Nodosilinea sp. E11: one gene and its partner. The protein of the gene in region 1 binds, or shares a complex with, the protein of each later gene. Links are inferred from orthologs where the notes say so. Each region holds a gene or a part of one and is shown on either strand. Other genes may lie near its edges.

Evidence for each region. Proteins that work in one complex are often made in the same cells at the same time.
Region 2: the proteins of RRF56_RS21445 (region 1) and RRF56_RS09805 are in contact, whole or in part, in a cryo-EM structure (PDB 9DDO), measured with the Escherichia coli proteins. The link is inferred for Nodosilinea sp. E11 from one-to-one orthologs.

The regions. Positions count from the first base shown.
Region 1 is NZ_CP136520.1:4,322,099-4,326,689, forward strand. What follows is about bases 804-3,723. They hold RRF56_RS21445 (biopolymer transporter ExbD), read left to right. Parts: upstream 804-2,019; coding sequence 2,020-2,427; downstream 2,428-3,723. Other genes in these bases: tsaE (tRNA (adenosine(37)-N6)-threonylcarbamoyltransferase complex ATPase subunit type 1 TsaE), read left to right, coding at 931-1,425; RRF56_RS21440 (EVE domain-containing protein), read left to right, coding at 1,400-1,861; RRF56_RS21450 (hypothetical protein), read left to right, coding at 2,568-2,858; RRF56_RS21455 (GTP-binding protein), read right to left, coding at 3,028-3,723. In the rest of the region: RRF56_RS21430 (amidohydrolase family protein), read left to right, coding at 1-605; more of RRF56_RS21455, read right to left, coding at 3,724-4,530. UniProt on the Escherichia coli protein: Involved in the TonB-dependent energy-dependent transport of various receptor-bound substrates.
Region 2 is NZ_CP136520.1:1,673,768-1,677,596, reverse strand. Bases 10-2,993 are described here. They hold RRF56_RS09805 (MotA/TolQ/ExbB proton channel family protein), read left to right. Parts: upstream 10-1,144; coding sequence 1,145-1,843; downstream 1,844-2,993. Other genes in these bases: RRF56_RS09795 (CIA30 family protein), read left to right, coding at 2,587-2,993; RRF56_RS09800 (biopolymer transporter ExbD), read left to right, coding at 1,852-2,262; RRF56_RS09810 (DUF4333 domain-containing protein), read left to right, coding at 155-883. In the rest of the region: more of RRF56_RS09795, read left to right, coding at 2,994-3,567; RRF56_RS09790 (DUF3318 domain-containing protein), read right to left, coding at 3,635-3,829. UniProt on the Escherichia coli protein: Involved in the TonB-dependent energy-dependent transport of various receptor-bound substrates. Protects ExbD from proteolytic degradation and functionally stabilizes TonB.

The DNA.
Region 1 (4,591 bases):
ACGCTGCCGAAGACTGGAACACCTACGTGACTGTCCATGCCTATACTCCCCGGGCGATTCAAAAGGCGATTCGGGCTGGGGTGAAATGCATTGAGCACGGTCAGCTAATCGACGAAGAGACGGCGCGGATGATCGCCGAGAACGATGTTTGGCTGAGCCCGCAGCCGTTCCTTGATGACGAAGACGCCAATCCCTATCCTGAGGGAACTGAAAACCGAGCTAAACAGCTGATGGTGGCCACCGGTACCGACAGGGCCTACAACCTGGCCAAACAGTACAACATTAAAACGGCCTGGGGCACCGATAACCTCTTCAACCCCCAAGGCTCAGCTCGTCAGGGGGCGAAACTAGCCAAGCTGGTGCGGTGGTATACCCCAGCGGAGGTATTACGGATGGCAACCAGCACAAATGCAAGCTTACTAGCGCTGTCGGGGCCGCGTAACCCCTACCCGGGCAAGTTGGGTGTCGTGGAAGAGGGTGCCCTAGCGGATTTGCTGCTAGTGAACGGCAATCCGCTGGAAAATATTCGGCTCATTGAGGATCCGGAGGCTAACTTTTTGGTGATTATGAAAAACGGGGTGATGTATAAGAACCGTCTTAGTTGACAGCTAAAAGTTGGCGCATCTTTACCACTGATGCATGGATTGAAACAATCCAGACAGCTTTGTGGCCTATTTAGTATCGGCCATGCAGGGATCTACCGAGACCACCTTCTATGGGATGGCAGTTTACCTCGGCAGCATTGGTATTATGAATACTCGCTACACGCTGCAGCGCCGCTGACAGCAGGTTTTGCCGTTATGGTGGCGGCGCTGGCGGTGTGCTACCTGACGTTTTAGGTGAACACTTTAGTGAGAACACTTTGGCAAAGACACCTGAGCGAGGATGTGTAGACAGGGACATCTAGACGAGGACGCTTTGGTAAGCAGTATGGCAGAATTTAGGGTGGATTTGCCCGATGCGGCGGCAACTCAGCAACTGGGCCAGCGGCTGGGGGAACTGTGCCCACCGGGCACGGCGCTGCTGCTGGCGGGTGATCTGGGCATGGGCAAGACAACCCTGGTGCAGGGGATTGGGGCGGGCCTGGGCATTGCGGAACCGATTAGCAGCCCGACGTTTACCTTAATCAATGAGTATTTGGAGGGGCGCATTCCTCTCTATCATGTGGACTTATACCGATTAGAACCGGAGCAGGTAGGCTCTTTAGAGTTGGAGAGCTACTGGGAGGCCATAGACATAGCGCCTGGCCTGTTGGCAATTGAATGGTCAGAGCGGATGCTGGACTATCCTGCATCGGCTCTGCGGCTGCGATTGGAAAACCTGCCTAGCGGTGGGCGACGGGCTACGCTGACAGCGGTTGGAGAAGAACAGATTGTGTTGTTGGAGCAGGTAATTGGCGATGGCCTACTGGCTGATGAAGTCTGAACCAGATGTGTACAGCATTGGCGATTTGGAGCGCGATCGCACCGAACTTTGGGACGGCGTGCGCAACTACCAGGCCCGCAACTTTCTCACCAGCATGGCATTAGGTGATCAAGCCTTCTTTTACCACTCCAACACCAAACCACCGGGGATCGTAGGGCTGGTGGAAATTGTTGAAACCAATGTGGTAGACCCGACTCAGTTTGATTCAACCCATAAATATTACGATCCCAAGTCATTCCCAGACAAGCCGCGCTGGCATACGGTGACGGTGGGCTATGTAGAAACCTTTGCGAGAGGCATTACCCTTGATCAGCTCAAAGAGGCCTTTACCCCCGATGAACTTTGGGTCGTGCGACGGGGCAATCGGCTGTCGGTGATGCCGGTAGAGGATACGATAGCTCAAAAGCTTTTGAAAATGGCCTATACCACTGAGTAATCTTGCTGTTTAAAGTAGTATTCTGGCTATTTACTCCCCAATGAAAATGTGAGGTCTGAGGTGGTAGCCTAAACATGCTATTCGGCAAGTTCCGCAGCATGAGGATTGTCCAAGCCAAATTCAAAGCTAACTGCCAAAATCTGCAATTACCATCCCCCATGCATCTCCCTGAAGACCCTGAAACACCTTTGCAGATCAACATCGTGCCCATGATCGATGTGGTGTTTGCGGTGCTGGCATTTTTTATTATTTCTAGCTTATTGTTAACCCGCAACCAGGGGCTACCGGTAGTGTTGCCAGGGGCCGAAACAGCTGAAACTCAGACCCAGCGCCAGGTGGTGGTAACAGTAAATGCGTCGGGTGAAATATTTGTCGGTGAGCGGGCAGTGGCGGATGAGCAGCTTTTGGAGGCGATTCAAACGCTGGGAACCCTATCCGACGGTGGCCTTGTGGTAATTCGGGCTGATCAATCAGTGAATTATGGTCGGGTTGTGGCGGTGATGGATCAACTGCGGACGTTGCCTGGGGTGCAGTTGGCGATCGCGACAGAAGGCGGTCAGCCTTAAAGACCTAACTGTTTTGGATCGACATGAACGATTCTAGTGCTGTATTGCAAAACATCTAGATTCAATAACTTGTCAATCTCCGGGGCTGTCAAATTTTAAGCCATACTTAAAGCTGAGAGAAAGCAGTTCGGGCTTTGATTATGGCGTTACAATTTCTGGCCTTGCCGGTGCGGCTGGTGTCTCTGGTGCAAACTATACTTGTGCCTCTGTGCTTTGTGCTCGCTTGGTGCCTGGTGGGGCTGACTGTGTGGAATTTGGTAGCGGCTGTGCGTGCTGGGGTTAGTCGCGCTACGGTAATGCATCAAATCCCCTGTGCTGACTGTCGTTACTTTACTAACGATCATCGGTTAAAGTGCCCAATCCATCCAAAAGTTGCCCTTTCAGAGTTAGCGATTGACTGTGCAGACTTTGAACGCGAGGGGCTGATGTAGCGTGGGGAAATGACTGAGCAATAGCTGTGCTGAATAAAAAGTCAGCCCCACCGAGTGTAGTTGTGGTAGAGGCTGACGAGTCTTATTGATATGGCTAATCTGTAGTATGCCCGTGAGAACGGCTACTTCATCGGTGGTAGTGGGGCAATTAAGCTGGTTTGGATTTGTTTTAGGATTGATCTGAGATCAAGGGAACGACTCGGGTGATCGCTTCTTTAATGAAGGCTTTCATAACGGCATCGCGTTGGTTGAGGCGAAACTGCTGCTCAACCACGGCACCCATACCGCCGTCGCCCCAGCTTTGATTTTGGCGAAAGTATTCTACGAAGCTTTTTCCAGCAATGCGAGTTAGATAGGCACCGCTAGCTCCTTTAAGGGCACGTCCGGCTACTACGGTGGCCAGATTCGTTTGTAGCCCTAGGGCTAGTAAATCGACGGTGCCTTTGACTAACCCCAGTCCTGTGAGGGTTTTGGCCACAGATACCGCTAGCGCTTTGCCTTCTTCAAGGCTAACTTCGCAGCCGTAGACCTTGCTCAGTTCTACAACCATTTGGGCGTTGATGGCGGCGGTAGCTAAAAAATCGAGGCCAGGTAGGGGAGTAATGGCGATCGCGCCTGCTCCCAGCCACTGGTAGCGATCAATAATGGCCTCAGCCTGGGCCTGGCGCTGGTGATCGATGATCTGGCGGGCAGCTTCGCCCAATTGCTGAGTTTGTAGGAGGAGATTGTCGGCCAGCAGAGTTTCGCCCTCCTGGCGCAGTACATCGGCTAGTCGTGCTTGCAGCGGTCTGAGGTTAGGGCGCATTTGTAGCCAACCGCCGCCCACCTGAGGTAAAGGCTGCGGAAGGGCGGCTACGGCGACTAGATCATCGGGGCTGAGGGGAGGTACGGTACGGGATCGCAATCGCCCGAGCAGCAGATCTAAATCGGTTTCAGGATAGCGATCGGCTTTGTTGAGCACCACCAAGACTCGCTTCCCCATCGCCATCAGCGATCGCAGTACCGTGTACTCGGCCTGGCGGAGGTCATCATCAATCACGAATAAAATCAAATCAGCTCTAGCGGCAATTTCGCGGGCCTGTTGTTCTCGTTCGGTACCGGCTACCCCAACTTCGGCAATGCCAGGCGTGTCGATCAGCTGTAGGGTTCTGGGAAGATCGGCGAGTTGCCAGGTATAGGTGTGCTCAGTTTGGGTGGTGCCCATGGCCGCCCCTACTGCGCCAACGGCCTGACCCAGCAACCCATTGATCAGGGCCGTTTTGCCAGCAGAACCGACCCCAAACACGGCAATGGTAAACGTGCGATCGCCCAGAGTAGCCTGTAACCCTTGCGCCTTTTGTGCCAGGGCCTCGCGGGCCACCTGATCTTGAATTTGCTCAACCTGGCGCTGCACAGTTTGTAGGGTGACGGCGGCGGCTTCGCCTGGATCACGAGGGGCTTGGGGTCTGGGCTTGCGCCGACGGGGCCTAAGAAAGGGCCTGAGACGGTAGAGCCCAAAACCGGCGATCGCCAAGCCAATGGCTACGATCGCCCCCATCACTAGCCGGGCCAGCAGGGGCGACAGTAATGCTAAGGCCGCATACAGCCGCAGAAGTGAATCGGCCAGCACGAGGATGGCCCCTAACCCCAGCAGCAGCCCTACGAGAATGAATGCCCATCGCCACCGTGCCATGTGTGCTCTACTCAACCAAGGACGGTTCGTGCAGAATAGCGTAAAACAATGCCCTAAAAAC
Region 2 (3,829 bases), 2.6 Mb from region 1 along the record:
GGGACCAGGCTGGCAACGATCGCGCCCTGCTTGAGTGGTTTAGGTATTGGGGACAGCATGCATTAGGGGGGCATTGCTGCCACAATCGGGGTATTCACCCTAGCCCACCGCTGACTCACCCGAAGGATTTCTGGATTCGATGGATTGGCAAACCATGACGTTTAACACTCACCTGGCTCAGCGGCAGGTTCTGCTGGGGGCGCTGGGGCTAGCGGCCCTGGGCCTCTCCGCCTGTAGCAATCGGTTGCCTACCGCTGAGGTAGAAGCCACCATTCAGGCCGACATCGAGCGCCAGGGGCGGCGGCTATCGCTGAGCGCGGTGCGCTGCCCTAGCGATGTCAGCCGTCAGGCGGGGGCCTACTTTCGCTGCGTCGGCGAACTCAGCTCCGGCGGCACCTTCACCATTAACGTGACCCAGCAAGATGACCAGGGCACGGTTACCTGGGATGTACCCAACTCTAAAGTGCTGCTCAACCTGCCTAAGGTCGAAGACACGATTCAGCAGGGGTTGTCTGAGGTCTACGGTCAACGCCCGCTGATCGATTGCGGCACCGCTACCTACCGGGTCAATCTGCCCGGCGATCGCTTTCAGTGTCAAATTGTCGGCGGCCTTAGCACCGAGGCCGACCCGATTGAGGCCGTGCTGGTCACCATTGCCGCCGATGGCAATCTAACCTGGCAAGAGATTCAGCCTGCGGCGGTGGCGGCGGCAGGGGCCGCCTTAGCACCTCAGCCCACGGCTCTCTCGTCTACCTCAAGCCAGACCAACCAGACCAGCCAGACCATCGCCCCAGCGGCGAACCCTGGGGTCAAAACTACCACCACCACCGGGCCGACCGGACGAGTGATCAACCGCCCCTACATTCCGGGCGATAGCGATTAGGGGTACGCTCTTTCCGCCGCCTAGATGCGTTAACCGGTTCTTAACGACTAAACGGCTGAGCTTTAATCTGTGGGCTAGTCCGTTTCGCTAGGCTTATCCTGGTAGCAGTGTTGCCGCTCACCTCTGCCCCAGACGGTTGCTAGACCGGCCCCCCTGGGCTGGGCCAACCAACCTGATCAGGCGATAGTCGGTGAGGGCGATATGCGGTGACATAGAAAACTCTGAAACGTACAGCTAGCAAAACCAACTAACTCCGGGGCTATGACAACTGTTCTCGATTTTTTAGCGAAGGGTGGGCCGGTCATGGTGCCCATTTTGGGCTGCTCGGTGCTGACCATTGCCACGGCCCTAGAGCGGGCGCTATTTTGGACCAACCTGCTGCGCCGAGAAGACCAGGTGGTCAACGAGGTGCTCGATGCCTCTCGCCGTGACCTGAGCCAGGCGGCGGCGATCGCGGCCCAGTCCCAAGATCTGCCCATCGGTCGGTTTTTGCTGGCCCCCCTGCGGCTCAAGCAGCCCTCCCCCGACACCTTTCGCCTGGCAATGGAAACCGCTGGCGATCGCGAGTTTGTCAAAATGCGCCGGGGCGACAAAATGTTAGAAACCATTGTGGCCGTTGCCCCCCTGCTGGGCCTGCTGGGCACCGTGACCGGTCTGATCGCAACCTTTGGCAACCTCAACATTGGCGGCGGTGGCACGGGCGAGCAGGCCAGCGCAGCGGCAGCGGGGATTGGCGAAGCCCTGATTACCACGGCAGCGGGCATGGTCGTCGCGATTCTGGCGCTGCTGGTATTTCGGGTGATGGTCAGCCTTCAGGCTCAGCAGATCGACTACTTTTCAGACGCGGGTAACGAGCTAGAGCTGGTCTACCGCCAATACTGGTACGAACCCATGACCGCAAACGATCCGGGCCATCGGGGCACGCTGATTCCCAATGCGACGCCCATTGAGCGGGTGTAGGTAGAACGATGCGCTTTAGCCAAAAACAGTCTTCTAAGCTGCCCCAGGTCGATCTCATCCCCATGCTCAACGTGATGATGGGCATCTTGGCCTTTTTCGTCATGATCACCATGAGCCTGGGCAGCGAAAAACTGATCGACGTTCAGCTGCCAGCCGATCAGCCAGACAATGCCCCGTCACCGCTGCCCTCCGATCCCTTCATCGTGGAGCTGGTCGGCGAAAACCTGGTGCAGCTTAACGGCCAGCCGGTCGAAGTCGATGCCCTCAAGGGCCAAATGGCCGACTACCTCAGCCGCAACCCTGAAAACATTGTCTTTGTCTTGCCTAGCCAAGATCTGCCCTACGAGCAGGTCATGCAGTTTTTAGGTGAAATGCGTTCTGTGGGCGGCAACCGCGTTTCCCTGGCGATCGAGGAGTGATTCCCCATCCAAATCCCATTGGGCCGCTGGGCCATGGCCCAGCACTGACGCCAACATAGGTTGTCCGCTGGCCAGTACTATAGCCATAGCCGATATCATGATCATGGGGATGTTTTGCTGGCAGCGATTCCTGCTCCCGCGAAGGCATGGGGCAGGCTCTGAGCGGGAATGACGGCTCTGTTCTAACCTGATGGGCGATTTTGTACTATGGTCTGGAATCCTCTACGACTGCTTCAAACGCTGATTCATTTTGAGGTGGCTGGCCCGTTGAGTAGAGGTCTACGCAGTTTGCCCGGCCTGACCAACACAACAGGTACTACTCCCATGACAACAGCCGTAGACACGACTCACCTAGCGCCCGCGCGATCGGTGGGGCTATGGGGCGCGGGCCACGATGGGGCAGACGCCCTGGGCCAGGCGCTAGCTCCCCTGGGCTATAGCCTGACGCCTCCAGGCTGGAGCTCCCAGCCTGACCAACCTCTGGTCAATCTGCCCCTAGTGGTTGGGCTGGGCCCTAGCGACGCAACCTGGGCATCTCGACTTGAGCACCTGGGGCATGTAGCCAGCTACCAAGAAGCCACTCTGTTCGATTTTCAGGCGCTCGACCCGGCGATCGCCGCCCTGTGGGGCAGTCTCGATGACGGGGTCATGGGTGGGGTGAGCGCTAGCCAGGTGCAGTGGCAAAACGGGTTGCGGTTTGTAGGGCAGGTGTCTACGGCCAATAGCGGTGGCTTTGCCTCCATTCGAACGCGCAACCTGGAGCCGCCGCTGAACCTCAGCCAGTGGCAGGGCACAGTGCTCTACGCCCAGGGCGATGGTCAGCGCTACAAATGGATTTTGCGCGACAACCCCGACTGGGACAGCCTGGCCTACTGCTATTCCTTTGATACTGATTCAGATCGGCCCATTACGGTGCGCACACCGTTTCTCGATCCGGTGGCGACCCGCCGCGCCCGCACGGTGCCCGAGGCCAGTGCGCTAAATCCGGCCCAGGTGTACTCAATGCAGCTGATGCTGAGCAAGTTTGAGTACGACGGCGATCTCAACCCGTCCTTTGAACCAGGCTCGTTTGAGCTAACCGTCCAGCGGCTAGCAGTGTATCGACAGGGACCAAAGCCCGTGCTGGTGCTGCCCCAGGGCAATGCCGCCCTCGGGCCTCAGCTAGCGGCAGCGGGGCTGACGGGGGTAGTTCCCCAAGGGCAGGGTGCTCAAGGGCCAGGTTTTGAGGTAATTGGCGCAAACCAAACTTTGCCGCCGGAGGTATCTCCGGCGGCGGTAGAGACAATATTGCAGCAGTTGATGTAGTTAAACCCTCATGACAGGCAGAATACTTTGGTAGGAGTATTGCACTGCAATGCCCCTACCTAGAAACTCAATAGGCCGATCGCATGTCGCCGCGCTCGGCCCGAGCACTTTCTTTGGCCTTGGCGGCGCTCTTTTTGAGGGCTTCTAGACGCTTGATATAGCGATCGCGCTGGCGTTTCTTGGGGGTTTGCTCGATCAGGGTTTTGAGAGCGCTGCCCAGGCTCTTGTAGGCGTTGGGCAGGGTGTAACCAAAGCGGGTGGC